DNA from 3 places in the Marinobacter sp. LM1 genome. Region 2 is predicted to be linked to each of the others. Evidence: predicted binding sites of a transcription regulator. Region 2 holds the regulator's gene; each other region holds the start of a gene.
What was found. Region 2 encodes sigma-54, which starts transcription at its own class of promoters, with help from an activator protein. Its sites were predicted from a motif close to ANTGGCATNNANNTTGCTNT; they were not measured.

Region 1 (9,627 bases), 1.4 Mb from region 2:
GGTGCCATAGGCAGTCATTCCGATGGTGGCTGGCAGATCGACATTTTCTGCAGCCCACGCAGTGGTTGCGCTCCCGGCAAGAAGAGAAATTAAAATGATATTTTTTGTTGTCATCATGTATGCGCTCTTTTGAGGTTATTGTTTTGCTGTGCAGAATAGAATTCTGAATTAAGATTTAGTGTAGTCAGGCTTTTGTCTGTGTGTCAATTGATGTGATCGACGACTAATTTCCTGCGCGTCGTTGTCAGGTCTGTAAGAGGCTGATAGGTTTCCATCAAGCTGGGTGGACCTGTCGGGCCACCGACAGGTGGGGCCAATTTTGTTAGTAAGTTACTAATTTGTAACGATAAAGTGCCCGTAAGACACGCATCCCCCTATTGCATATTACGGCCCATCATGAACACCCATTCCGGACGAACGTGAACACCGATTCTGGTTCAACGTGAACAGTCATTCCGATTGAAGGTGAACACTTTTCCGGATTTTCCGGAATCGGTGTTCACGATGCCGGAATCAGCGTTCACATTCCCGGAAACGGTGTTCACGTTCAACCGGAATCCTTCTTAACGCATTGTTTATTAGACCGTTTGCTACTCTGACTCCTTTTTCTGGGGAGCGGAGTTGTGCCAGCAAAGAGAATTCTAATGCGTAAAATCAGAGAGGTGCTTCGCCTAAGGCTGGAAGCCGGGCTCTCGATCCGGCAGATCAGTGCCAGCACCAAGACCAGTGTCGGGGCCATCCAGAAGCTGTTAGCCCGGGCCGATGCCCTGAACCTCAACTGGCCGTTGCCCGAGGATTTGGACGATGGCCGCCTTGCGGCCCTGTTCTATCCCAGTGCCGATCCCACCACATCGACTCGCTACCAGGTGCCTGACTGGGCCACCGTTCATCAGGAACTCAAGCGTAAAGGGATGACCAAGCAGCTGTTGTGGGAGGAATACACAGCTCAGTATCCCAATCGCTGTTACAGCTACTCCCAGTACTGTGACCGTTATCGGCAATGGCTGAAGCAGCAGAAGCGCTCCATGCGCCAGACCCATAAGGCCGGGGAGAAGTGCTTCGTGGATTACTGCGGCCCGACCGTGCCGATCATCAACCCGCAGACCGGTGAGGTACGCACCGCTCAGGTGTTCGTGGCGGTGCTTGGGGCCTCCAACTACACCTACGCTGAAGCCACCTGGAGCCAGAGTTTGCGAGACTGGCTATCCAGTCACGTGCGTACCTTTGAGTTCTTCGGTGGCATTCCGGAGATGGTCGTGCCGGACAACCTGCGCAGCGGTGTCAGCAAGGCCTGTCGGTACGATCCAGAGCTAAACCCCAGCTACCAGCAACTGGCCGAGCACTATCAGGTGGCCATCCTCCCGGCCAGGCCCTACAAGCCCAAGGACAAATCGAAGGCGGAGGTCGGCGTGCAAATCGTGGAGAATTGGATCTTGGCCCGGTTGCGTCACCACACCTTCTTCACTCTCGCCGAAGCCAACCAGTGCATCCGGTCACTGCTTGAAGAGCTGAACAGCCGCCCGTTCCGGCGGCTCCCGGGTAACCGGCAAACCGCCTTCGAGACACTGGATCAGCCAGCCCTGCGTCCCTTGCCGAAACAGCCCTATGAGTACGTCGAGATCCGGCGTTGCCGGGTCAATATCGATTACCACATCGAGTTCGACCAGCATCATTACTCGGTACCGCACCAGTACGTGGGCGAGCAGGTGGAAGTCCAGGCCAGCGATCATCTGGTGCAGGTCCACTTCCGGCAACGCCAGGTGGCAAGTCACCCACGGCGTCACAGGCCGGGCACCACCACCGAAGCCGGTCATATGCTTGCCCGGCATCGAAAACAGCAGCAGTGGACCCCGGGGCGTCTCAAGAACTGGGCCCGGGACATCGGGCCAGACACGCTGATCTGGGTCAGTGATCGACTGGCTGAGCGGGAACACCCGGAGCAGGCCTACCGGGTCTGTCTCGGGTTGCTCAACCTGACTCGGGAGTACCCCAGCCAACGCCTGAATGCCGGCTGCCGCATCGCCAATCGGGAAGGTCTGAACCGGCTGAAGCACATCAAGGCCATTCTCCGGAGCAACCGGGACAAGCTGCCGGAGCAGTTGTCCCTGAACGCCGAACTCCCTCAACACCACGAGAATATCCGTGGCCCGAAGAGCTTCCACTAGGACATTACCCATGAGCACAACACAGACCCTGGCACGACTGAAAGACCTGAAGTTAGGCGGCATGGCTGCCGCCCTGGAACACCAACAAAACCAGCTGGGCACCTACGACGAACTGCCGTTCGCGGAGCGCCTGGAACTGCTGCTTGACCGAGAGTTCCAGACCCGAGAGCACCGGAAACAGGACCGCCTGGTACGCCAGGCCCGCTTGAAGCTCCGTGCCTCGATCCAGGACATCGACTACCAGCACCCCCGCAACCTGAAGAAAGCTCAGGTGGCCCAGCTGGCTCAGACCGACTGGCTGGAGCGTGGCCAGAACCTGTTGATCACCGGCCCCTGCGGCAGCGGGAAAACCTACCTGGGTTGTGCACTGGGGCACCAGGCCTGCCTGAACGGCCTCAGTGCCCGGTATTACCGGATCTCCCGGTTACTGCTGGAACTGACTCAGGCCAAAGCTGACGGCACCTACCAGAAGACGCTGAACCAGCTGGCCAAAGTGAAGCTGCTGATCCTGGATGACTGGGGACTCGAAGCCCTAAAACCGGCACACCGAAACGATCTGATGGAGATCATGGATGACCGTCACGGCACGCACTCAACCATGATCATCAGCCAACTGCCTACGGATCAGTGGTATGCCGCCATCGGCGATAACACCCTGGCTGACGCCATCCTGGACCGGCTCATGCACAACGCCCATCGCTGGGCTCTGAAGGGGGAATCGATGAGAAAACGACTTCAGGAAATTGACTGAACGTGAACACCCGGAGTAAAAACTCCGGTGGGTGATGCGTTAAGAAAAATGGTGTTCACGTTCAACCGGTATGGGTGTTCACGTTCGCCGGAATACGCACCTATCCTTGTTGGGTTGAGCAGAGGGCTTCAGAGTTCTATCCAGAGATCAGTCGTTGCGCCAGGTCTGAGCGTCATCTTTGTGCGGGTAGGTATCACTCGTCAGCACCCTTACTAGACGAGAATCGCGGGCGGTTGGCCTTGTAGTACTCAATTATGCTGCTTCGAATCCCATAATTTTTCATAAACTTGATACATTCTGAATGTCCGCTTTGCGACCTTCACTTGGGTTAGTCAGAGTCGAATGATCACGCTGCGCAAGGGCAAGAAATTTGTTTTATCCCCTTAGAAAATACGGAAAATAGGCAGATCACTCCTCAACCAACAGAGCAAACTGCGTGGAATACCTCATCACGATGTGGGATCTGGCTAGAGCCGGCGAAAAGCAAGGTGTTCTGTTTTTCATTGCCGTTTACTGCTTTTTGATCATGAGTATTTCGCTCATAGGCCAGTTGCGAATGCGGCAGTGGCCTTCAGTCACAGGCAAATTGCTGGAAGGCGGCCCCCGCACCATCGGCGGGAGCGATCGATATGACGCTGATACTCGTTATGTGGTCAGCGCCCTCTACGAATATGAGATCAGCGGTAGAAGGTATCAGGGCAAACGTGTCTCACCCTGGATCTTCGTCACCAATCGAAACGCCAAAGGTATTCTCGATCATCAGTTCAAAAGCGTGGATCGACAGGGGGGCTTGGTAAAGATTTTTTATAACCCAAACAATCCGAAGAAAAGCACGCTGTTGAAACCCGGAAAATTCGGACTCTGCATCTCTTTCGTGATTTGGATAGGTCCGATGCTTTCCTACCTTACCTCATACCATTGAAATCCGAGAGTAGATCTGACAGTTGAAACTGGAATCCTACTATTCGCTTTGCGACCGTAGCAGCTAAACATAAGCGAACATAAATATTCGAAAGATTTCAATGTGCGTTAGACCCTTCGAGCATTGACTTGATCTCCTGTATTTCGGCAATAATGACGACGGATTTTCAGGAGCAAGAGTCCGAGCAGTAAGAGATAAAAAGGACTGGGTTCTGGCACTTCAACCGGATTGTCGAGATACCGATAATCTTCAGCGAGAATAACAGAAGCGTTGGCTGCCCCCTGGCTGTTGAGAACAAACGTCAGTAGGTTGTGTGTGCCGGTGAAGAGGCGGGAGTCCACTCCCGCAAAATAGAGTTCATTTTGCCGGTATGAGTCATTGGAGGTCTCCCAAATTAGCTGATCATCTAAAAAAATGCTTAGCCAATCGCCATCGCCGATATCTTCCCAAAAAAATGGAATGTAAAAGTCGCCGGAAAATGGAAGCGGATCAAAGTTGGTAATAGGCACCATGACAAAATCTGGTGAGGCTTCGGTCATCACCTCACCGGTAATCTCAATCTGTCCCCTGATGCCGCCACCTCCCAATCCCCGCTGTTTCCTCTCATACCTGATATTTCTTTCAGCATCATCATACTTTTGTCGAACCCGCGTTTTAATTTGGTCTTTCAACAGTTCCAACAAATTAACGTCGCTAGGCAGCGGTTCGGAAAAAACGTCGCCCATATCTGAAGGAGTCGCCCGAGCCAAATCGATCTCAAATCCAGCATCAACGCCGGGATTAGGTCCCAGGGTGGTAGATGCTCCGCGTGTGCCACGGATCTGACCATCTTCCAGGAGGTTACAGATGAATTCTTGGCGCAGGTGGGTAGCGTTTGCCGTTATTCGAGTATCAACAACCACCCATTCAGCATCGTCGACACGCTCCTCTACGCATGGAGCTGCGTACAATAACGATGGGATGGCAAAGGTTAGGCAACCGCAAACAGCGACCAAGAAGGACCTGACTGATTTAACGCGCATATTTAAGTCTCCCTGGCAAATTTAACCAGCGTTTTTTAGCCAAGTGGTGCTGATGCAAGTTAACTGCCAATGGCCAAAGACTTGCGCGGAATTATTTTCTTAAGTTTCAGGCCGACAAAACGGACTCGACCTTTTTGTAAAAATAATCGACGGGTTGGGATTGGGGGCATGATGTTGCGTGATTGTGTCCTTGCAGCTGATCACAATTCAGCAGTGCAGATAGAGAAGGCTGGTTGAAGCTCGGAATCACTTTATCTGAATGTTCGCTTTGCGACCATCCCGTATTCCGGTCGGCACCGTAACCAAAGCCGCGAGTTGCTCCCTCAGTTCACCCTGAGTTGGTTAGGAAACGAGCCTTCATGATCCTGGTAAGCGGTCAAATGGCGTCACAAACGAAGCGCGAGGTAGTGTGTTCTGTTCAATTGGGCGGCTTCACCATCTGAGAAGCAAATCAGACGTTGCCGGCCAGGACCTGAAGCTATCATTCGTTGTAAAACCGCCCAATTGACGGGATTAGAACCTAAACAAGGCCATCCTCTGGTGTTGCTTGCTTACGGCATGCATCAAAAGAGTCTTTTTCAGTGTCCAGAAAGCCGCGGTCAAAACAGAACCGCGGCTAACAGGAAAACTGCACGTTAACATTTGCGCCGACGTGAGCGACTTATCAACGCGACCAAGCCAAAAGCTAACAAACCTAACGTCCCCGGCTCTGGGACGGGTTTTGGATCGGTTGGGCTCGACAATTCTGCGGTAAAACCAATGTTTTGAAAATCGACCTGGCGGTTGGATCCCGTAAGAAACGCCGTAACATATTGAACGTTTAACGGAGCGGCTAGAGTAATATCCTGAGCGGTGATTCCTGGAGCAGTGCCTAGATCTGGCAAAACTTGCAAAATGCCCACCTGAGAATTCGCGGAATTGAAAAAGGTGAACTCGATATTGTCGACATCATAGTTTTCACCTGTGTAATTCCAGAAGTGCAGAGTGTTTAGATCGTACTCCTGCCCAAAGTCAAATGAGAGTTCCAAGCCCCCGCCGATCTCATAAGCTGTATACCAAATATGTGTTGTTTGATTGTGGAACTCCTCGGAAGTCGCGCTAGGCGCGTCAATCACTTTGTTGATCGTTTGGCCGCTTGCGAAGGTGTTGTTATAAGAACCCGGCGACGTGCCCGAGCCTACTGCAACCGTTATATTGGACTCGTTCAGGTAAATAGGCGCCGCTACAGCATTTACCGCACCCCAGACAAAAAATGCCACTAAACTGTTCAGTAATAGTCTCATTAGCATCTCGATGTTCCTCTCCATTGGTGGTTCGCGATAGTGTCTAAGCAAAGGTGACGCCAAAGATGTCAAATCCCTTTAGATCAATGGTCTCTCATTGATACCGTCCGTACTCGTGTAAAGAAAATTGACGACAAGAACTACAAACGACGAGGTTTGAACGGGCAAGTTGCGTTGCGGTTTAATAAGAAGATCTTCCATTGAAACAGTGGGGGGGGGGAGGTGAACGAGGTCGCGCGGCCCAGGAAAAGGCCCGTTTTGTGGTCAAAACTGTCAGTAGCGGCACCGAAAAAAGGACCGCCTTGAGAACAAAGCACAGGCGTTACGCCCGAATCTGAATGTCCGATTTGCGACCAAAGCTGAAAATGCCTGCTTGGATGGTGCTGCGAGGCTGTGCCATGAAGGTAGTTAGGTGCAAACTGTGCAAAGGTCACTTTAGTCACTCAGTCCACTGAGGACGAGCAGGGCGCAGGCGAGGCGTGAACGAAGGAGCATGCCGGATTCTCGTATTGTAGAGGCGATGGTGGATGGGTGCCGGGCACCGTGCCAGTGGTTTAGCCGATTCTGGCGGGGAACTCAAGCACCATCGCCTGGCCCATGCGCCGGATCAGGACGTGTTACCATTGCCGTTTCTTACAGAAGTGTAAAAATTTCCGACAGAGTCCGCCCGATGTGCTAACCGACTGAAGAAGCTTTTGCTTGGCGCGAAGCCGTTTACCGCTTGGTCTGGGTGGAGGGTGCCCGCTACCCCAGGCTCGACTTCATCATCCACAACGCGCAAGTCAACGAAATTGCCGACCGGACTTCCTCCGACCGGCTGCTGTTTCTCGACGGCGTTTACGCGGAGGACAAATACGGCGTCATGCGCTTTCACCGCGTCAAAGCCCCCACGATAGAGGAACTCAGCTCTCTGGTGCATCAGCTCTCTCATCGCGTCACTCGGGTTCTGGAGAAAAAAGGCTGGCTGCAACGTGACGATGAAAACACCTATTTACTTCTGGATGCCATCGATCAGGAGGATGATGCCCTCGGCCAGTTGCAAGGGCATTCGATCACTTACCGCATCGCAATGGGGCCGCAGAAAGGACGCAAGGTGTTCACCTTGCAAAGCCTGCCACCCCGTCTGGATACCCCCAGAGTATCAGACCGTGTGGCCAAACAAGCGGGATTTTCCTTGCACGCCGGAGTCATGGCCGAAGCCCACCAACGTGACGTGCTGGAACGGCTGTGCCGCTACATTTCTCGGCCCGCGGTGTCGGAAAAGCAGCTGGCGCTCACCAGCAATGGCAAAGTTCGCTATGAACTGAAGACGCCGTACCGTGATGGCACCACGCATGTGTTTTTCGATCCCCTGGATTTCATGGCGCGGCTAGCGGCGCTGGTGCCGAAACCGCGTGTGAACCTGACGCGGTTCCACGGTATTTTCGCCCCCAACAGTAAACCTCGGGCGCTGATCACGCCAGCAAAAAGAGGCAAGGGGAGGAAACTTGCGAAACAGGGATGCTCAGAAAAGACCATTGCCGAACGCCGCAAAGCCATGACCTGGATGCAACGATTGAAGCGCGTTTTCAACATCGACATAGAAAAGTGCGAGCTTTGCGGCGGGCACGTCAAGGTGGTCTCCTGTATCGAAGACCCTGCCGTGATCGAGAAGATTCTGCAACATCTGGCGATGAAGGAATCGCTGCCGTTACCCCGCGTCCATGAAGCGAGGGCGCCGCCGGATCAGGCGGCGCTGTTCCAGCTCTAAACCACCACTCTTTCTCCTTCACCAACGACTTGCCCCAACACGGCAGGATGAGACGCGCCTGCTGGGTGCATCTTTCAAGAAAACCGATGAAAAACCGACAGCCAATACCTACGCTACCGAACGGAAAAGGCTGAATTCTGGCTCCGAAAGGACCTTTGGGCCGTTCATGCACGGATTTCATATGATAGGATTTCAGCGAAAAGGCGCTTTATTTGTCCTATACCCCCTCAGCGCCTTGAAAGCAGAGCTAGATGCACAGATTCAACAAGGCAAACGTATTCGGCTGCGCTAGCCAGATACCAAGGATTGGAGCGGTGTATGGACAGACTGGAAAAGATAGAAGCCCGCCGACTGATTCTGAGTTGGAAGGACCGCTGGACGCAGACAACACAGCAGCGCCTCGAAGTCGAGTCGCGGCAGCTGCAGGGCGAGCTGCACGCCAAAATCGACCAAATCAGTTTTTGGGATGCACTTTTTTCCGGCCGGTATCTGCGCAACACCATTCAGCCGCTCTTTACCGAGTGGTGCCAAACCAAAGCCACGGAATTGAGAATGGCGGCAGAGCAAGACCTGCAATCAGTCGTAGCGCGAGCCATCCCCGAGGAGGATTTCACCCCCTCTCTGGACGGACATAGCAGCAAGGGCACACTGCTGGATGTAGGCATTGCAGCCATTTCAACCGGTCTTACTGCCGCGACCATTCCAGCGGTTGTCGCCTTTTCTACAACCACTGTATCGGTAGGTGGTCTGCTTGGGTTTCTGGGCGTCACCACGACGGTACTCGTGACACGTAACTTAATCGCCGGCCTGGTAGTCCTGGGGTTCCTATTCCTGATAGCCCTGCTGCGCTTCAAAAGCATCAAGCGCAATGCCCGCAGCCGCCTGAAGGCCAGGGTCGACAAACAGATCATCAAGAAAATCCACTTCAGTAAAAAAGAACGATCACTGGCGATGGGCATGACCAAAATGCTCGAAAACACTGCGGACACGCTGATCAAGGAACTGCGCCATGGTTGAGCAGATCCTGTTTGAGGTGCCCACAAAGTTTGCCAGCGGTATTGCCGATGGCAGCATCGTGCGCATCGGTACGCTGCTTAAGGACAGTATGTCCGGTCAGATTCTCAGCCACGTTCAGGAAACCGGCTTGGCCCAGAAGCTTCTCAGCAACGCCAGCCTCTTGCCGTTTTCCCCATTGAGCGCCCTGGACCTGGCGTCCTCTGGTTACGCCAACGTCCAGCTGCATCAACTCAAAACCATGGTGGAAGGGCTGCAGATGCTGCAGTACGCCAACATCGGCCTTGCCGCCACCGGGCTTGGGGTAAGCGTGTTGGGCTTTATGCTGATCAACCAAAAGCTCAAAGGGCTCGAAAGCGCCATCGCTCAGCTATCCACTCAGATGGACAAGCACTTCCAAGAGCTGGCAGAAAAACACCTGCGGCATAAGTTCGCCAATATATACGTGCTGTTTGAGCGGGCCGAACAGGCCTCGTTTTTGCGCAGCCCGGCGCAAGAATGGCTGACCATCGAAGGCCAGCTCGCCATGGAAAGCGGCTTCCTAAGAAGCGAGATCGGCCATCACCTGACCCAGAACAGCTTCCACTACGACTGGTTCAATAAAATGACCAGCGCGCTGGCAATGTGTAATGCCGCTCGCATTCAGTGCCTGCTGCAAGCCAACGAGATGAGCGCCGCTCAGCATGCCTCCACGGTTATTGCCGATAACTACAGCGACCT
Region 2 (9,627 bases):
GAACTCCAGCACACGTTTCTTGCTTGAGGCCGGCACCTTACACAGGGTCAGTTCAGGGGCAAGAATATTGTCGATGGTCAGGGATGGCTCGCTCATGGATCGACTGCATGTCCGTAAAAAAAAGGCTGCGGCCGGTTAGCCCCGCCGCAGCTCGTTTCATGAAACACCCGGTAAGGTTCGCGCTTCAGCGACCGCCGTTACCGTGCATCCGGTCTACGTTCTTTTCCTTGTGCTTGAGGATCTGACGGTCCAGCTTGTCGACCAGAGCGTCGATTGCGGCGTACATGTCCTCATTTTCTGCCTTTGCGTGAATCTCACCACCAATCACGTGCAGCGTGGCTTCCGCCATCTGGCGCACCTTCTCGACCTCCAGTGTGACCTGGCAGTTACTGATGTGGTCGAAGTGACGCTCCAGCTTCTCGAACTTGGTGTTGACGTAATCCTTCAGAGCGGGAGTCAGTTCTACGTGATGGCCTGAAATGTTGAGTTGCATAGGCGTCTCCTGTTGTCATACTGCCGGCGTGCTTGCCGGCTTGCGTGCCAGTGCATCTTGCACCGGCGAAAGTTTAAACCAGGCGTTTTCGTTCGTTCGAGGGAGGAATATGCATGGCCTCCCGGTATTTGGCCACGGTACGCCGCGCCACGTTGATTCCCTGTTCCCCTAGCATGGCTGCAATTTTGCTATCGCTCAATGGCTTTTTCGGGGTTTCCTCGGCAATCAGCTTCTTGATCATCGCCCGGATGGCTGTAGACGAGCATTCGCCGCCCTCGGCGGTGCTGACGTGGCTGGAGAAAAAGTACTTCAGCTCAAAAATACCGCGGGGCGTGTGCATGTACTTCTGGGTGGTAACCCGGGAAATCGTGGACTCGTGCATTTCCACCGCCTGGGCAATGTCAGACAGGATCAGAGGCTTCATGGCTTCTTCGCCCTGATCGAGGAACCCTTGCTGGTGTTCAACGATGCGGGTGGCCACTTTCAGCAGGGTTTCATTCCGGCTTTGCAGGCTCTTGATAAACCATTTCGCTTCTTGCAGCTGGTCGCGCAGGTAGGTGTTATCGGCACTGCTGTCAGCCCGGCGGATCAGTGACGCGTAGCTGGCATTCACCCGGATACGCGGAGCGATTTCCGGGTTGAGTTCAACCCGCCAGCGGCCTTCGTGTTTGCGTACGATGACGTCCGGGATAACGTAATCCGGTTCGGCCCGGTCCACGACATCGCCAGGGCGAGGGTTCAGGCTGGTGATCAGGGCCAGTACCTGTTTCAGCTGGTCTTCCTTGAGCCGGCTGCGGCGCAACAGCTGTGCGTAGTCCCGGTTGCCAAGCAGATGCAGGAACTGGGTAACCACCAGTCTCGCCTGGCGCAGCCAGGGGGTATCCGGTGGCAGCTGGTTGAGCTGAATCAGCAGGCATTCCTGGAGATCCCGAGCGAACACGCCGGGCGGGTCGAAGTGTTGCAGGCGGTGGAGTACCGCTTCCACTTCGTCCAGTTCCAACGGGTCTTCTTCGGTTTCGTCCAGCAGGCCTGCGTGAATGTCCTCAATGTCAGACGTCAGGTAGCCGCGTTCATCCACAGCATCCAGCAGTGCGTGGGCAATGGCCTGATCCCGCTCGCTCAGAGGCGTCAGGTTCAGCTGCCACTCGAGGTGATCCTGCAGGGTTTCGGTAGGCGAGTTCCGGGTTTCGAAATCCGATTCGTGCTCGTCTTCGCCTTTGCTGGCCGGAGCCGGGGCAGACTGGTAGATGTCGTCCCAGGCGGTATCCACTGGCAGATCATCGGGAATGTTGTCCGGAATATCGTTCTCGGACGACCAGTCCGGGCCGTTCTCGGTTTCGTCCCAGTCCGGGCTCGCGTCCTGGTGGCTGTCGTCCTGGGTGGTCTCAGAGCCGGAAGCTTCGCTGTGCTCGTGCTCTTCGCGTTCGTCGCCTTCAGCGTGCTCATCGTCCTCGGAGGTTTCCAGCATGGGGTTTGATTCCAGCGCCTGCTGGATTTCCTGCTGGAGATCGAGGGTAGAAAGCTGCAGCAGGCGTATAGCCTGCTGCAGCTGGGGCGTCATGGTCAGACTCTGGCCCAGCTTAAGCTGTAATGAGGCTTTCATAACCATGGCTCAAGATCCATAACTCGTGGGCATCCCGGTTGTTGCTTTGCCGGCGCACAGGCCGAAAAAAATGTTGTACGCTGGTTACTTGCCATTGTCTGTAGACAGTATAAGCAAGTTTTTTGCCGAGTTTACTTGCTACAGATCATCAAAACAATCAGGCCTCGGATAAACCCTGTTTTATCAGGTCAGAGCCGGAACTCGTCGCCCAGATATACTTCTTTCACCTGCTGGTTTGCCAGAATGGCTTCGGCATTGCCGGAGGCAATGATGTGGCCTCCGGAAACGATGTAGGCATTCTCGCAGATGTCGAGGGTTTCCCGAACGTTGTGGTCGGTGATCAAGACCCCGATGCCCTTGTCCCGAAGGTGCCGGATGATGTGCTTGATGTCACTCACTGAGATGGGGTCTACGCCCGCGAAGGGCTCGTCCAGCAGAATAAAGGCAGGCTCCATGGCCAGCGCCCGGGCGATTTCAACCCTGCGGCGTTCGCCTCCGGATAGCGCCATACCCACGCTGTCTCGGATGTGAGTAATATGAAACTCTTCCAGCAACTCTTCCAGCTTGGCTTCCCGTTCCGCCCGACTCATGCCTTTGCGGGTTTCGAGGATGGCCATGATGTTGTCCCGCACGGTCAGTTTGCGAAACACGGAGGCCTCCTGGGGCAGGTAACCGATGCCCTTGCGGGCGCGCCCATGCATTGGCAGCGGGGTGATGTCCTGGGTGTCGATGGTGATCCGGCCGTGATCCGCAGGCACCAGGCCCACGATCATGTAGAAGCAGGTGGTCTTGCCGGCGCCGTTGGGGCCGAGCAGGCCGACAATCTCGCCGGAGCGAATTTCCAGAGAAACGTCCAGCACCACTTTTTTCTGCTTGTAGCTTTTTGCCAGATTACTGGCCCTGAGAACTGCCATCCGAACCTTTCCCGTCACTGGATTGAGCTGAATTACGAGGCTGAATCACCATTTCCACCCGGCCGGAGCCGCCGTCGGATGGCGTGCCGCCTTCCGCAGTAACAACGCGGCGAACGGTGTCGTAGTGGATGACGTCGCCCCGGAATACGTTGCCGTCTTGTTCAATAACGGCCTGGCGTTCAAAAATAACCAGGTTTTCATCGCCAGACCAGGTGATGTTCAGGGCCTTGGCATCGGTCGTGCCTTCGCCTTCCTGGCCGGGTTGCCGGTAATGGGCGGGGTTGCCGGCGGCTTCAATCCGGCTGACACCCTGTTGGTTGCGGTAAAGTACCACCCGATCCGCGTCCAGCCGGGTTTCGCCCTGAATCAGTTCGACAGCGCCGGTGTAAACGGCCGTTCCGGCGCTTTCATCCAGACGGGCCGAATCTGCACTGACCTTTATGGGGATATCGGAATCCAGGTTGAATGCCGATGCCGGGCCGGCCAGCAATGCCATGGCCAGAATCGCTGGCCGGCAGAAAGATCGTTTACCTGACGGTTTCATATTGTCCCTCTACCCGGGAGTTGAGTTCGAGAATGCGTTCGTTGATCCAGGCTTTCATACCGGTGGAGCGGGTGACGCCAAAAGGCTCGGTGATGGTCACCGGCTGGTCGGTGTAGACGGTGCCGTTGCTGTTGTCCAGGGTCAGTGCCTCGGTCTCCAGAACGGCTTCGCGGCCTTCGGCCTGTCGGGTCAATCGGACGTTCCCCGTAAGTTCCAGCTTTTCATTGTTCTGCTGAAGGCTACCTTCATTGGACTCGACGAGCCAAGGGTCGGGGCTGCCCTCACTGAAAAGCCGGGCTCTCGGCGTATCCAGATGAGCCGTGCCGGTTGCTTCAAACTGCTCAATTCTGGGGCTTTTGAGATCAATCTGGAGGTTCCCTTGCTCATCCCAGGCGCGGTATTGTCCGCCGATCACAAAGCCGTCGGGCTCTGCGGGCCCCCGTAGCTCGCTGGCGGCATTCCGCGAACTGACAGGTTCGTCACTTTGCCACAGCAGAAAAACGGTTGCTGTTACGGTGGCGGCAAGGGCCAGAGCTGTAATCCGCCGTTTGCCACGATCGCCGAAAAGCCGCTCGGTGATCATGCTGGCTCGTCCAGATAGGGGGCAAGAGTGTTGTCCAGGTGCCCTTGCGCCCAGAGCAGGAGATCGCAGGCCTCGCGCACAGCGCCCTGTCCACCGGGGCTGCGGGTACAGTAGTCGGCGTGTTGCTGAACCAGCCAGTAGCCGTTGGGTACCGTGATGCCAAGGCCGGCAAAACGCAGCGCGGGTAGGTCGGGCAGGTCGTCGCCCATGTAGGCAATCTGCTCCGGCGCAAGGTTCATATCCCGGATCAATTCCAGCAATGCGATTTTTTTGTCTTCGCGACCCTGCATCAGGTGCGGGATGCCCAAGTCCGACATTCGTCTTTCCGTAAGAGGAGAGCGTCGTCCGGTAATCACCGCCACGGTGATGCCTGCCTGCATCAGCTGTTTCAGGCCCAGGCCGTCAAGAATGTTGAAGGCCTTGAGTTCGTCGCCGCTGGCACTGAAATAGAGGCGACCATCGCTCATGATGCCGTCCACATCCAGGGCGATCAGGCGAATGCCCGATGCCTTGGCCTTCAGGGCTGCGTCCCAGTGGGTTTGTAACGGATGCGCTGTCTGAGTCATCAAATCACTCCGGCCCGCAGCAGGTCGTGCATATTAATGGCGCCCACCAGGGTGCCGTTTGCGTCGGTAACCGGCAAGGCGTTGATCTTCATTTCTTCCATGATATTCAAGGCTTCTGCCGCCAGGTGGTCTGCCCGGATGGTTTTGCCGTTGCGGGTCATCACGTCCTGGATGGGGGTAGTGTGCACATCCACGGATTTGTCCAGGGTCCGGCGCAGGTCGCCGTCGGTGAAGATGCCCGTCAGGGTGCCGGCGGCATTAACGACCGTGGTCATACCCAGGCCCTTGCGGGTTATTTCCAGCAGTGCCCCGCTCAGGGTTGTGCCCTCGGCAACCTGAGGAATCTGGTCACCGGTGTGCATGATGTCGGATACCCGCAGCAGCAGGCGGCGTCCAAGGCTGCCGCCGGGGTGGGAGAACGCGAAATCCTCGGCGCTGAATCCCCGGGCTTCAAGCAGCGCCACGGCCAGGGCATCCCCCATGACCAGGGTGGCGGTGGTGCTGGAGGTGGGTGCCAGGCCCAGGGGGCAGGCTTCAATGGCCACGCTGACATCCAGGTTGGCAACGGCCTCCTGTGCCAGTACGGAATCGGGTTTGCCTGTCATGCTGATCAATGGCGCGCCCATGCGCTTGATCAGAGGGAGAATGGTGACCACTTCGCTGGTGCTGCCGCTGTTGGATATGGCGATGACCACATCCTGGGGTGTTATCATGCCCAGATCGCCATGGCTGGCTTCGCCGGGATGAACAAAAAAGGCGGGCGTGCCCGTGCTGGCGAGCGTGGCGGCAATCTTGTTGCCGATGTGCCCCGATTTGCCCATACCTGTCACCACAACCCGGCCTTTGCAGGCCATGATGACCTCGCAGGCGCGGCTGAAGTCACCGTTTATACGGCTTTCCAGCGCTTCAATGGCTTCGCGCTCGATGCGGATTGCCCGTAGGGCCGAGTTGCAAAAGTCCTGGGTGTTGAAGGTATTTGATTCGGTCATGTCGGCTGGCTGTCTGCTCGATCTGGGATTTGAGGCCGAAGTATATCACTTCTGGTGCCCCCGGCTCGCCTGCATCAGGGATTCTGATCATTGCCATCAAGACATTTTACGTTGCTTTAATTGAGGTCTGGGAGAGCTTGTCATAATGTAGGCGCTCCTTGAAAGGGATGGATTATGGAGTCATCTGCGTACATAACACTTAGGGATGTGGTGTTTTCCCGTTCCGGGCGCCGGATTTTTGATGGAATCAGTCTGGATATTCCCAAAGGGAAGGTGACTGCCATCATGGGGCCCAGTGGTACCGGTAAAACCACGCTCCTCAGGCTCATTGGAGGTCAGCTTCGCCCGGATTCGGGCCAGGTGAATGTGGCAGGCCACGACGTGCCCGGGCTCAAGCGCAAGGCGCTCTACCAGCTGCGCGAGAAGATGGGCATGCTGTTTCAGAGTGGCGCGCTGTTCACCGATCTCAGTGTTTACGAGAACGTTGCCTTCCCGCTGCGGGTGCACACGTCATTACCCGAGGATATGATCCGGGACATTGTTCTGATGAAACTGGAGGCGGTGGGCTTGCGTGGTGCCAGAGAGCTGATGCCCTCAGAGTTGTCTGGTGGCATGACCCGGCGGGTGGCCCTGGCCCGCAGTATCGCGCTGGACCCGGAGTTGATCATGTACGACGAGCCCTTTGCCGGGCAGGATCCGATTGCCATGGGCGTGCTGGTCAAGCTGATCCGGGATCTCAACAGTTCCATGGGGCTGACCAGCGTTCTGGTGTCGCACGATGTGCCCGAATCCCTGAGTATTTGCCATTACGCCTGCATTATTGCCGACGGCAAGGTGATCGGTGAGGGCACTCCCGAGGAGCTGCGGGCGCATCCGTCTGAGCGGGTTCAGCAGTTTCTTGAAGGGCAGCCTGATGGCCCGGTGCCGTTCCATTACCTGAGTGGCGATGCAGCGGCTGATTTTGGTGTGGGAGGGCGGTCTTCATGATGGATCGTATTGCCGGCCTGGGGCGGCTCGGGATCGCGATCATCGCCTCCTTTGGTCGTTCCGGGCAGTTTCTGTTCGGTGTGCTGGCCGGTGTCCCCAGGCCTGCTACAGGTTTTCCCTTGCTGGTCAAACAGCTCTACGCCGTCGGCGTGTTGTCACTGGCGATTGTGGTGGTCTCAGGATTGTTTATCGGGATGGTGCTAGGGCTTCAGGGTTATACCATTCTCAGTGATTACGGCTCGGAGTCGGCGATTGGCCAGATGATTGCGCTCACGCTGGTACGCGAGTTGGGGCCGGTGGTGACGGCCCTGCTGTTCGCCGGTCGCGCGGGCTCCGCCCTGACGGCAGAGATCGGCCTGATGAAGGCGACGGAACAGCTCTCCAGTATGGAAATGATGGGGGTAGATCCGTTGCGCCGGGTCGTTGCACCGAGACTTTGGGCCGGTTTTCTCGCCATGCCGGTACTTGCCATGATTTTCTCGGTAGTGGGGATCTGGGGCGGCATGCTGGTTGGCGTGGAATGGCTTGGGGTGTTCGAGGGTTCCTTCTGGGGCAACATGCAGTCCTCCGTCGATTTTGTGGATGACGTGCTTAACGGCTTTATCAAGAGTGTGGTGTTCGGGTTCGTATGTGCCTGGATTGCGGTCTACCAGGGCTATGACTGCGTGCCCACCTCTGCTGGTATCAGTTCGGCGACCACCAAAACCGTGGTCTACTCATCGCTGGCAGTGCTCGGTCTCGATTTCGTACTGACTGCCGTCATGTTCGGTGATTTTTAACAGGATTCAGGGAGCCTTTCATGGCACAAAGAAGCACAGAAATCATTGTTGGGCTGTTCATGATTGCCGGTTTGGCCGCGCTCATGTTTCTGGCGCTGCAGGTGAGTGGCCTGTCGCCGAAATCCGCGGAGCAGACCTATACGCTGTATGCCAATTTCAACGATACCGGTGGCTTGACGCCCCGAGGCAAGGTTTCCATGGCTGGTGTCACTGTCGGTACCATCGAATCCATTACCCTGGACAGGGACACTTTCCAGGCGCGCGTAACCATGTCTATCCATGCTGAGGTTGATAACATCCCGGCCGACAGTGCAGCAGTAATACGTACATCCGGACTGCTGGGTGAGCAGTACATTGATATATCGATTGGCGGGGACCTGGAGTCGCTGAACGCGGGGGATACCTTTTATTCCACCCAGTCCGCCATGAATCTGGAACGGCTGATCAGTAACTTTGCCTCCGGCCGCTGAGCCAGAGCCATGCACAGGAGAAACTAATGAGTGTCCTGAAACACCGTTTGACGTTGATGATTGCCATGGTCGCCCTGATGGTGGGCCAGGTCTGGGCCGGCCCGGAGGAGGATCTGAAGCGTTACGTGGACGAGAATACCCAGAAGCTGGTGCAGAAGCTCAATGCCGAGAAAGGGTTGTACGAAAAGGATCCTGAGGCGTTTTATGCCAGCATGGATGAAACCCTTCAGGAGTTTGTCGATTTTCGCCGGATTGCTGCCCGGGTGATGGGTCGATATGCCCGCCAGACCACGCCAGAGCAGCGGGATGCTTTTGTCGAGAAGTTCAAGCGCAGCCTGTTTGACAGTTATGCCCAGGCCCTGGTTTCTGCGGAAGATTTCGAGATCATCGTCAAGGAAGCCACCATCCTTCCTCAGAATGAGGATCGCGCTTCGGTAGAAATGGAGTTGATCAGTGCCTCCGGCAACCGTTATCCGGTCACTTACTCAATGTACCGGACAGGTGACGACCGCTGGATGATGGAAAACGTCATCGTAGAGGGCGTGAACATCGGCCTTGCCTTCCGGGATCGCTTTGCCCAGGAAATGGAAGAGAATCGCGGCCAGGTTCAGGCGGTCATTGACGGCTGGGGTGACGCGGTTGAGGCCCTGAATCTGGACGAGCAGGTGGATCGTTCATGAGTGATCGGTTGCCGGGCATCGTCCGGAACGGCAAAACTCTTTGCGTAACCGGCGATGTCGATGCCGACACGGTCCTGGCGCTGCGCAAGCAGGGCGAACAGGAAATACGGCAGGCCGATGGGACGCTTGAGGTTGATCTGTCCGGGCTTGGCACCGCGCACAGTGTGGTGCTTTCGATGCTTTTGTGTTGGCAGCGTCTGGCGCTCAGCCGACATTGCCATCTCTCCTTCACAGGCGCCAGTGAGCGACTTCGTTCTCTGGCCGCACTCAGTAATCTTCAGGATCAGATTCCCGGATTTGCCGAGCACAGCTGACCGGCGCCCGGGAATTGGTTACAATTCCGCCCCTGATTTCAACTTAGTCGAGGAATCCTTATGGACGCCGCCCAGGTTACCGAACTTGTCAAAGAAGCCCTGCCCGGTTGCGAGGTTCAGGTACAGGTTGATGGCAACCACTATCTTGTTGTGGTGGTGGGTGACGTATTTGAGGGACTGCCCACCATCAAACGGCAGCAAATGATCAACAAGGTGCTATTCCAGCATGTCATGGACGGCACCATTCACGCCCTTCACCCGAAAGCCTTTACCCCGAGCGAGTGGGCCGATCAGCAGGCCGGCGCCTGAACCGAACAGGATAATTACCGTGGACAAACTATTGATCAGGGGTCGAAAGCCCCTGGATGGCGAAATTCGCATTTCCGGTGCCAAGAACGCGGCCCTGCCCATTCTGGCGGCGACACTGCTGGCGGATGAGCCGGTTACCGTCGGCAACCTGCCGCACCTGAACGATATTACCACCATGATCGAGCTGCTCGGTCGCATGGGGGTGGAGCTGCTCATTGACGAAAAGATGAGTGTTGAAGTGCACGCCAATACCATCAAGCACTTCCATGCACCGTACGAGCTGGTAAAGACCATGCGCGCCTCCATACTGGTGCTTGGCCCGCTGGTGGCACATTTTGGCGAAGCCGAAGTCTCCCTGCCGGGTGGCTGTGCCATCGGTACCCGACCGGTTAACCT
Region 3 (9,627 bases), 380 kb from region 2:
CCAGCTCGGTCAGTGTCACGGGTGATTGACCAATTCTAAGACGCGCCAGGTTCATCCTCCATTCGGTCAGGTACTGTTTTACTGAAGTGCCTATCACCTCGGTAAACCGGGCGGAAAACCCGGAGCGGGACATGCCCGCGTGCCTGGCCAGCCGGCTGACTGTCCAGTCAGCCTCAGGATGTGCGTGTATGGCCGCCAGAGCCTTGCCCAGTTTCGGATCTTTCAGCGCGCCCAGCCAGCCTTTGCTGGCTTCCGCGCTGGAGTTGATCCAGTGTCGTATGGCCTGAATCACGATGATATCTGCCAGGTGGGCCATCACCGTGACCCCGCCGGGTGATAGTGCGCGGGCTTCCTGCTCCATCAGTTGTATCAGCGTTGTAAGCTGGGCGGGCAGGGCGCCATCGTCGCCTTTTATGTGAATGCACTGTGGCAGTTCACGAATGAGCTTCTGAGCCGCAATCTGGTCGAAGCCAAGCACGCCGCAGGTCAGTCGGGTTTCTTCTTCGCCCGTGCGCTGTTCTTCCGTGCCGGCCCCGCCATAGCGCATGAACTCAAAGCGGTCTGTCAGCCGGGTGACGGGAATATCAAAAAAGGGCTCGCACGGCTGATTGTTACTATGGGAGATACAGTGGCCTTTCCCTTTGGGTACCAGCGCCATGTCGCCCGTTTTAAGGAGCAGGCTATCTTGGTCTTTGAAACGCAACCAGCAGCTTCCCTGGGTGACGATGTGAAACATCATTTTGCCCCCGAGCGGCGGCATCTCCATGCCCCACGGGCTAATCAGTTCGGCAGTCGCGTAGACGGTACCATCCATGCGAAGTGAACACAGCGTCTCGCCGAGTGGATCGGAGGTTGTCGGCATGCGCCGCTCAAGTTCAGGGATCATTGTTTCTCACGGGTTTTGGACGATCTGCAAAATATAGTAGATAGAAAAGCATTAAGCATCAGTTTTTGTCCTCGTAAACTGGAACCTTCAGTGATCGTTTAACGAGGACCAAACCATGACATCAGAAGTCATCGCTGTTGTTGGCGCCACCGGTAAGACCGGTTCCAGGGTATTGGCAAAACTGGGTGAGATGGGGCTGGAGGCGCGCGGCCTGTCACGCTCTTCTCCCATCCCCTTTGATTGGGCAGACCGCAGTACCTGGGCCGCGGCACTTCAGGGAGTGCGTGCTGCCTACGTTACGTATTTCCCGGATCTCGCGGTGCCGGCGGCGGAAACGGATGTGCGTGCCTTTGTGGCGGAAGCTAAACAGCAGGGTGTGGCGCACCTGGTATTGATGTCGGGGCGTGGAGAGGCGGGTGCACGGCGGGCAGAACAGGTACTGGAAAGCAGCGGGTTGGACTGGAACGTGGTTCGCGCCAGCTGGTTTATGCAGAACTTCAGTGAAAGCTTTATGCTGCAGGGCCTGCAGGCGGGTGAGCTGGTGCTCCCCAGGCCCAACGCCAGGGAACCATTCATCGATGTGGATGACCTGTCCAGTGTGGCGGTAGCGGCGCTGACCAATCCCGCATTGAAAAACCAGGTATTGGAAGTTACCGGTCCGGAGCTGCTCTCGTTCGAGGAGTGTGTGCATGCGATTGCTGCGGCCACTGGCCGTGAGATCCGGTTTACGCCGTTACCGGTGGAGGCCTATCTGGATGGCGCCAGGGCGCTGGGTATGGCAGACGACATGGCGTGGCTGATCAACGAACTGTTTGTGAACATTCTTGATGGCCGCAATGAAAGCACCACTCAAACGGTTGAAGAAGTGCTGGGGCGGCCTGCGCGCCGGTTCAGAGACTATGTCACTGACGTTGTGCCTACGGGGGTGTGGTGATTGGGTGATCGCTTGCTTGAGGTTCGATATTGTCTGTGTCCGGAGTTTATGAAGAAGTTTATGGTTTTGTGAACTTTCCACGATAGACTCAGAGGACTGACGATAATACTGGATTGACAGCCAGTGTTGACCGAAAGGAGCCCTCAGCTGCATGCCGCGCACGGTATTGATAATCGAAGACAATCCCGGTATCGGCGAACTGGTCCGCATGCAGGTATCCGACCTGGGCATGACTGCGGTTCTTCGGGACCGGGGCGACAGCGGCCTGGCGCGTTTCCGGGACGGTGGTATTGACCTGGTGATTCTGGACCTCATGCTTCCGGGCCTGGATGGCCTGGCGGTGTGCCGGGAAATACGCTCCAGTGCGGGTTATGTGCCGGTGCTCATGCTGACCGCCAAGAGCACCGAGCTGGACAGGGTGCTGGGGCTGGAAATGGGGGCGGATGACTACCTCACCAAGCCTTTCAGCGTGGCGGAACTGTCCGCTCGCATCAAAGCTCTGTTCCGGCGCGTGGACGCGCTCTCCCGGAAGAGCTCAGCCGAAGACGATGTGGCGGAGATTGAGGCGGACGGGCTGCGGATTGATCCGGTTCGGCGCCGGGTGTTCCTGGAGTGCCGCGAGCTCGATCTGACCGCCCGTGAGTTCGATCTTCTGTGGCACTTTGCTTCCCATCGTGGCCGGGTTTTCAGCCGGGCCCAATTGCTGGATGCCGTCTGGGGGTACAATCACGACGGCTACGAGCACACCGTAAACACCCATATCAACCGCCTGCGTAACAAGATTGAGCCCGATCCGGCCGAACCGCGTTACGTTCAGACGGTCTGGGGCGTGGGCTATCGGTTTATGGATTAACCATGGGCCTTTCCGTGCTTCGAACCCTGTATGCGAGGCTGGCCATTGGTCTGTTCCTGCTGCTGTTGGTGGTGGGCGGGCTATTCACTTTGCTGAGTCTGGCCTCGGTCAGGGAGTATTCGGCTGCCGTTAACCAGCAACTGAACCGGAATCTGGCGCAGAATCTGGTCTCTGACCGAAACCTGGTCACCGATGGCCAGTTGAATCGGGATGCCCTGAAGCAGCTGTTCGAGCTGTATATGACGATCAATCCCAGCCTTGAGATTTACCTGTTGGATACCGACGGGGCCATTCTTGCCTATTCCGCCGATCCGGACCGAATCAAGCGCAATCGGGTATCCCTCGAACCAATCCAGACACTGCTCGAAAACCCGGACGCCTATCCTCTGCCGGGGGACGACCCTCGTAGTCACGATCGGCGAAAAGTGTTCTCTGTAACCCCTGTTCCCTCGGCAATCGACCCTGCCGGCTACCTTTATGTGGTTCTGAGGGGTGAAGAATTCGACCTCGCGGAGAGCATGGTTCACAGCAACCGGTTGTTGCAGATGGGCGCAGGCGCCCTGGCGGTGAGCCTGCTCGTGGGGCTCCTGGCCGGGTTGGTGTTCTTCCGAATGTTAACGCGGCGGCTGTCCCGGCTGACTGAACGGGTGGAGTCGTTTGAACGGGAATTGTCCTCGGAACAAAGCCCTCCACTGGCCGAGAAGGGCGACGACATTGATTACCTGGCCTCTCGGTTTGATCTCATGGCGCGCCGCATTGTGGCGCAGCTGGACCTCCTGAAGCACAAAGACGCCCAGCGTCGACAGCTGGTTGCTCAGGTGTCTCACGATCTTCGAACACCGCTGGCGTCAATTCAGGGCTACCTGGAAGCGCTGCGGATGAAGCATGAGACCCTGGAAGCTGAGGAGCGAGGCCGGTTCCTGGCGGTGGCCCTGTCAGAAACACACCGGTTGGGCAGGCAGGTTGAGGAGTTGTTCGAACTGGCCGCCCTGGATGCCCGTGAAAAACAGCCGGATATCGAGCCGTTTGTCATGGCTGAGTTGCTCTACGACGTCGTTCAGAAGCATAGGCCTGCGGCAGAACGAGCTGGTGTTGAACTCACCATTTCGGCGACAGAGACCGAGAGCGTGCTGGCGGATATCGCGATGACAGAGCGGGTTCTGGACAATCTCATCAGCAATGCCATCGCCCATTCTCCGCGGAATACAAGAGTCATACTCACGATGTCAGTACGGGATGGTGGAGCAGAGATCACTGTTGCTGATGCTGGGCCTGGCATCCGCCAAGAAGACCTTGGCCAGGTGTTTGACCCCTTCTACCAGGCCGCCGGAGCCGAACGCACCGGGCATGCCGGCCTGGGACTTGCGATCGCCCAGCGCTTGGTCGTCCTGCAGCATGGCAGGCTCTCAGCGCACAATGCGAACGGTGCTGTCTTTACCCTCTGGCTACCGTTAGCTTCCTCCAGCTAGCTTTCCGCTGCGTTATAGATTTGTGATAGTTGCTGAACGTTTTTGTGAATTCAGATCGCTAGGCTGCGATTATGGATTCAAGCGAGGAGAAGTGTCATGAAACGCAAAGTTATAGGCCTGTTTTCCGCCCTGGCGCTGGTCTCCGCCGCCGGTCTTTTTGCGGCACAGGTGGCAGCAGAGCGAGTGGATAGTGCAGGTAATGCCTACGCACCGGATGATCCGGATCTGGCCGTGGCGACCTTTGCTGGCGGCTGTTTCTGGTGCGTGGAAGCCGGCTACGAAAAGATTCCTGGTGTTGTCGAGGCAGTGTCTGGCTACGCTGGTGGAGAAGAAAAAAGTCCGACCTATAAACAGGTCTCTTCCGGGCGTACAGGCCACACTGAAGCCGTCCAGGTATATTACGACCCGGACAAAATGACCTATGAAGGCTTGCTGGCCGGCCTCTGGCGAATGATGAATCCGACCGACCTGGAGGGCCAGTTCGTTGACCGTGGTCGGCAGTACCGGCCCACCATTTTTTACCACAACGAGGAGCAGAAGCGCCTCGCAGAGGCGGCAAAGCAGGCGCTGGAGGCTTCCGGCGTCTATGACAAACCGGTGGTGATCCCCATTGAGCCGCTCAAGAGATTCTATCCGGCGGAGGAATACCACCAGGACTACTACAAGAAGAATCCGGTCCGCTACAAGTTCTATACCTTCAATTCGGGGCGTTATCAGTTTATTGAAGAGGTCTATGGCGAGGATTATGAGCTGGACTTCTCGCGCTATCAGCCCAATACCGGAGTCAATGACTCGATGCCTGCGGAGGCCGATCCGACAGAAGCGGCGGCAAGCGGGGGTTTTAACCCCGAACGTTTTCAAAAACCGGATGACAAGACTCTTCGGCAGCGTTTGACGGAAATGCAGTATGAGGTCACGCAGGAGGATGGTACTGAACCCGCCTTCAACAATACCTACTGGGACAACACCAGGGCGGGGCTTTATGTGGATGTCGTTTCCGGTGAGCCGCTGTTCTCCTCACGGGATAAGTACAAGTCCGGTACCGGCTGGCCTAGCTTCACTCGCCCGATTACGCCAGAGGCAGTGGTAGAACGTGAGGACAAGTCGTTTTTCATGACCCGGACGGAGATTCGCAGTGCCCATGCTGATTCTCATCTGGGCCATGTCTTTGACGATGGTCCGGCGCCGACGGGATTGCGCTATTGTATGAATTCCGCAGCCATGAAGTTCATCCCGCTGGAGCAAATGGAAGCCGCGGGGTATGGCAAATGGATCGACGCTGTCGAGTAAGATTGCGCGATAATAGCGTCGGAATAATTTACATAACTGGCTTTCTGTTCTAATAAAGGTGTTTTATATCAATAAGATATAAATAGGCACGCTATGTGCTTCCTTGCTGGCAACGTCATTATCTCTGGAAGAACCAAATAAGGAAGTACAGATGAACAAGTTGGGCAAAGCGCTTTCTGTTGTTGTAGTGTCCGGGCTCGCTAGCGTTGCCAACGCGGGTGTTATTGAAACCGTATCTGGCTGGAATGGCTCCAGCGAAATAGCCGCCTTCGGTGAATCTAACAGTGCTACGTACGGACAAACCTTCAAGGTGGGCGGTTCTGAAACCCAGCTGGATAGCTGGACGTTCTTCCTGAACGACAGAGTGAACCCCGATTACGTGGACTTTGCTTTCTATGTAATGGACTGGGATGCTGCCACCACCCGCGCGACCGGCTCCGTGCTTTTCCAGAGTGCCGCTGTGTCCTCAACCAACAACGGTGGTCTTGATGGTATGGAAGAGTTTACCTTCAACACCGGCGGGTTGAATCTTGTCGGGGGTAACGACTACATCGCGTTTATCAGTTCGACCGGCTTGTTCGATGGCCAGACTGGTACCGCCTATGCAGGCTCCCTGCGTGACGAGTCTGCCTATCTGGACGGTGGCTTTTTCTGGCAGAACAACGGCAATAGTGCCGGTACCTGGGATACCCAGAGCTGGAGTTCCGGGTCGAACTACGGCGACCTGGCGTTTTCAGCCTCCTTCTCGTCCGCCGCGAAAGTGCCTGAGCCAGCCAGCCTTCTTTTGCTCGGCCTTGGTCTGGCTGGGCTGGGCTTCTCGCGCAGAACGAAAGCCTGATCCCATTGAAGACGGACGCCGGCACACTATGTGCCGGCTTCGTTCCATTCAGGGGGTTGCGTTAACGCACCCGGACCTGATCGCCGTCTTCCAGGCCACGGCCGGGGTGCCGGACCACCCGAACGCCCTCCTGCAGTCCCTGCGTTACCTGGGTCATTAAACCGTTGGATGGTCCTGTCGTGACTGTCTGGTGTCTAGCCGTTTCGCTCTCAACCATGAAAACCGCAGAAGCGCCGTTGTATTCGAAGATAGCTGAGGTGGGTACCTGCAAGGTGTCTTCGCTTTGCCACAGGATAAAGTCAGCGTCCACCCGGTAGCCGTCTCCCAGCTGTCGCCACTGCTCCCGTGGGCTGACCATATCGGCAATAACCTGAACCCGTTGTTCTTCCACGCCCAGAGCGGATACATCCTCAAACCCGATAGGCTCGATACGACGAACCGTTGCTTCCAGTACCGGCCCGCCCCAGCCACTCAGTCGCACGCCAAGGCCGGGTTCCAGTTTGACGGCATCAAAACTCAAGACCTCGACCACCACTTCCAGAGCGCCAGGGTCTCCGACCTCCAGTATCGGCTCGCCGGCCTGGATGACGCCCTCGCTCTGGCGAACCAGAGCCAGAACCGCGCCGTTAACCGGAGAGCGCACGGCGACCCGCTCGGCAGGTTTCTGACCATTGGAGGACGCGGTTGAAATCTGCAGCCGGGTTTGAGCGGCGGCCAGTTCATGGGCGGCCACCTCTTCATCAAAGCGGGCGGAACGCAGGATTGCCTGTGCCCGGGCTGCCGTGGATTTCGCCTGTTGTAACTGTTCGGTGGAGACAAAGCGGGATTCTTCCAGAGCGAGCAGGCGCTGGTATTCATTCTGAGCGAACTCAGCATCAGCCTCCGCCGCCTGAACCTTTTGCTGGATGGATTGAAGTGCTGCCTGGGCGGCGGCTGCCCGAGCCTCGGCTTCGGCGCGGGTCCGGGCGTCCAGGATGCTGGCGGGCGTCGGGTCCACAAACGTCAGTAGCTCCCCGGGAATCACCGCGTCGCCTACGTCCAGCTGAACCCGGTGAATATAGCCGGCCACAGGGGAGGAAATCAGATAGCGATCTTTGACCCGGGTTTTGCCCTCTTCAAGAATGGTCACTTCCATGGGGCCGCGCTCGACGGGGGCAAGGTCAACCCAAACGGGCTCTGGCCGCAGGATAAGCGCGAAGACGATGGCGGCTACTGAGGCCATCAAAAGCCAGAAGGCCCATTTTCCTTTTGAGATGCGTTGTGTCGCCATGTTGGGTCCCATGTGAGTGTGTGTGCATTATTCCCGGGTTTTCAGAACCGCGACAAGGTCCAGTTTACGAAGTCGCCACCAGGTGATGAAGCCGGAAATCAATGCCGACAAAATGACCACGTTGGCCGCCAATGCCAGGGTTTGGCCGGTCAGGACCAGGGGAACGCGATAGAGTTCGGTCTGCATCGCGGTAACCACAAAACTTGCCAATCCAAAACCAACCGCCCAACCCAGAGGAATTCCCAGTAACAGCAGTATGGCCAGTTCTCCGAGCAGAATGTGGGCGACTTCGTTGTGGCTGTACCCCAGTACTCTCAAGCTCGCCAGGTCTCGCCCTCGTTCGGCCAGGGAAATCCGCGCGGTATTGTAGATCACACCAAAAGCAATAATGCCGCCGAGCAGGCTGATGATGAAGGTGTAGGTCAGGAAGGTGCGCGCGAGAGTCTCGAAGAAGCTGTCGAGCATTGCCTGTCGCAGATTGGTGGCCATCACTCCCGGCGTATCCCGGAGTTCCTGGTAGACGGTGTTGGTTTGCTCCGGCGCCAGATTCATCAGCATCTGGTTCACTCTCGGGCCTTCACGCAGCGCCTTGTTCATGGCGGTCAGATTCATGTAGGCGCCCACACCGAGGAACTCGCTGGTAACGCCAGCCACCGTGAGGTCCAGTTCCGGGCGTCGGCCTTCCAGCACTCGCACCCGAACTGTGTCTCCGGTCTCAACATTCAGGGCCTTGGCCAGAAAGTCGGTTACCAACAGGCCGGCAGAAGGAATGGCCACGTTCTCCAGATCCTGGTTAACCACAAATTGCAGTTTGGCGTCCCGGGGCAAGCCGGTGAGCACCGTGCGCCATCTGCGGTGTTCGTTAACCAGCTCTACGGTAACGGCCCGGCGTCCTTCGACGTAACGCACACCGGATTGGCGCGCCATTCCGTAAAGTGCGGTCGGGTTGACCGGGTCGGTGAGTGTGGCGGTCAGGTCCTGCTTCTGCACCCGGGCGAATTGGGTGTGCACCATCAGCGAAACAGAGCTGAACTGAAAATTGCCCACCACCACGATGGCCGTGGCCATGGCAATGCCAAATACCGAGAGGGCGGTTCGGCCTGGCTTGCGGGCGAGCTGCCTGACGATCATGCGTGAAGGCTGATGAAAGCGCACCCAGCCCAGCAGCCGTTCGGTAATGGTAATCCGGTATCGGGCGGGGCTCTCGGGCTGCATGGCTTCCGCCGGGGGCAGGGCGGCCGCAGCGCGGATGGAGCGCCAGCCGCCGAGCAGTGCAACTGCCATGCTGATCAGGGCCAGTAACGCCAGCCACCAGGGATTGATTCGGAACAGTAGCGAAGGGAAGCGGTAGTAATCCATATACAGCTCTCCCAACCGATGCCCCAGCCAGAGGCCACTGGCGCAGCCGATGGCAAGCCCGGTAAACGCAATGGCCAGCACCAGTTGGCTATAGTGCCAGCCGATCTGGCCATTGCTGTAGCCGAAGGCTTTGAGAATGGCGACGATTTCCCTCTGGGTACTGATCAGGCGTGTCACCACCACATTGAGCAGAAACATGGCGACGCCCATAAAAATGGACGGAAAGATAATCGCCATGGCCTTCAGCTGCTCGAGCTCGTCACTGAGAAAACGGTGTGAGAACTGGTCAGCCCGGGCGAACGCACCGGTACTGCCGTAGCGCGCCAGCAACCGGTCCAGTGGGTCGATCACATCTTCCACAGGATGCCGCGGGTCGATCTGCAGCACCAGACTGTTGAAGGCACCCCGCATGTCCATGGCGGCGGCCAGTGCTTCCTGATTCAGCCAGAGCACGCCAAAGCGCTGATAATCCGGAAGCATGCCCCCCGGAGGTATCACGTAGATGAATTCCGGCGACTCGACAATGCCCACGATTTTCAGGGTTTGTTGTCGGCCATTGATGATGGCGTTGAAACTGTCGTCCAGAGTGAGCTGGTGCGCATCCGCGAAGCTGCCAATGATTGCGACTTCATTGGCGTGGGTGGCGCTTGGCAGTCGACCTTGCCGGACATACAGCTGGTTTACCTCGGGTTGGCCGGCCGGAGGAACAGACACCAAGTGGGCCGACA

Region 1: the regulator sigma-54 is predicted to act here: its motif matches at 4,912-4,931, upstream of OZ656_RS07475 (PEP-CTERM sorting domain-containing protein).
Region 3: the regulator sigma-54 is predicted to act here: its motif matches at 5,515-5,534, upstream of OZ656_RS12200 (PEP-CTERM sorting domain-containing protein).

Annotation. Positions count from the first base shown of each region.
Region 1 covers NZ_CP114373.1:1,579,211-1,588,837, forward strand. The annotation lists gene OZ656_RS07455 (TAXI family TRAP transporter solute-binding subunit) at 1-117, opposite strand, end outside; gene istA (IS21 family transposase) at 624-2,165, shown strand; gene istB (IS21-like element helper ATPase IstB) at 2,176-2,916, shown strand; gene OZ656_RS07470 (DUF3592 domain-containing protein) at 3,353-3,838, shown strand; gene OZ656_RS07475 (PEP-CTERM sorting domain-containing protein) at 3,946-4,860, opposite strand; gene OZ656_RS07480 (PEP-CTERM sorting domain-containing protein) at 5,496-6,143, opposite strand; partial or broken gene OZ656_RS07485 (transposase) at 6,961-7,893, shown strand; gene OZ656_RS07490 (hypothetical protein) at 8,212-8,910, shown strand; gene OZ656_RS07495 (hypothetical protein) at 8,903-9,627, shown strand, end outside.
Region 2 covers NZ_CP114373.1:2,976,221-2,985,847, reverse strand. The annotation lists gene ptsN (PTS IIA-like nitrogen regulatory protein PtsN) at 1-96, opposite strand, end outside; gene hpf (ribosome hibernation promoting factor) at 185-493, opposite strand; gene OZ656_RS13935 (RNA polymerase factor sigma-54) at 567-2,096, opposite strand; gene lptB (LPS export ABC transporter ATP-binding protein) at 2,285-3,010, opposite strand; gene lptA (lipopolysaccharide transport periplasmic protein LptA) at 2,988-3,554, opposite strand; gene lptC (LPS export ABC transporter periplasmic protein LptC) at 3,538-4,137, opposite strand; gene OZ656_RS13915 (HAD family hydrolase) at 4,134-4,703, opposite strand; gene OZ656_RS13910 (KpsF/GutQ family sugar-phosphate isomerase) at 4,703-5,692, opposite strand; gene OZ656_RS13905 (ABC transporter ATP-binding protein) at 5,867-6,679, shown strand; gene mlaE (lipid asymmetry maintenance ABC transporter permease subunit MlaE) at 6,676-7,458, shown strand; gene mlaD (outer membrane lipid asymmetry maintenance protein MlaD) at 7,479-7,928, shown strand; gene OZ656_RS13890 (phospholipid-binding protein MlaC) at 7,955-8,608, shown strand; gene OZ656_RS13885 (lipid asymmetry maintenance protein MlaB) at 8,605-8,922, shown strand; gene OZ656_RS13880 (BolA family protein) at 8,983-9,231, shown strand; gene murA (UDP-N-acetylglucosamine 1-carboxyvinyltransferase) at 9,251-9,627, shown strand, end outside.
Region 3 covers NZ_CP114373.1:2,595,546-2,605,172, reverse strand. The annotation lists gene OZ656_RS12225 (cupin domain-containing protein) at 1-862, opposite strand, end outside; gene OZ656_RS12220 (NAD(P)H-binding protein) at 1,002-1,820, shown strand; gene OZ656_RS12215 (response regulator transcription factor) at 1,972-2,673, shown strand; gene OZ656_RS12210 (ATP-binding protein) at 2,676-4,142, shown strand; gene msrB (peptide-methionine (R)-S-oxide reductase MsrB) at 4,239-5,432, shown strand; gene OZ656_RS12200 (PEP-CTERM sorting domain-containing protein) at 5,584-6,270, shown strand; gene OZ656_RS12195 (efflux RND transporter periplasmic adaptor subunit) at 6,332-7,540, opposite strand; gene OZ656_RS12190 (ABC transporter permease) at 7,568-9,627, opposite strand, start outside.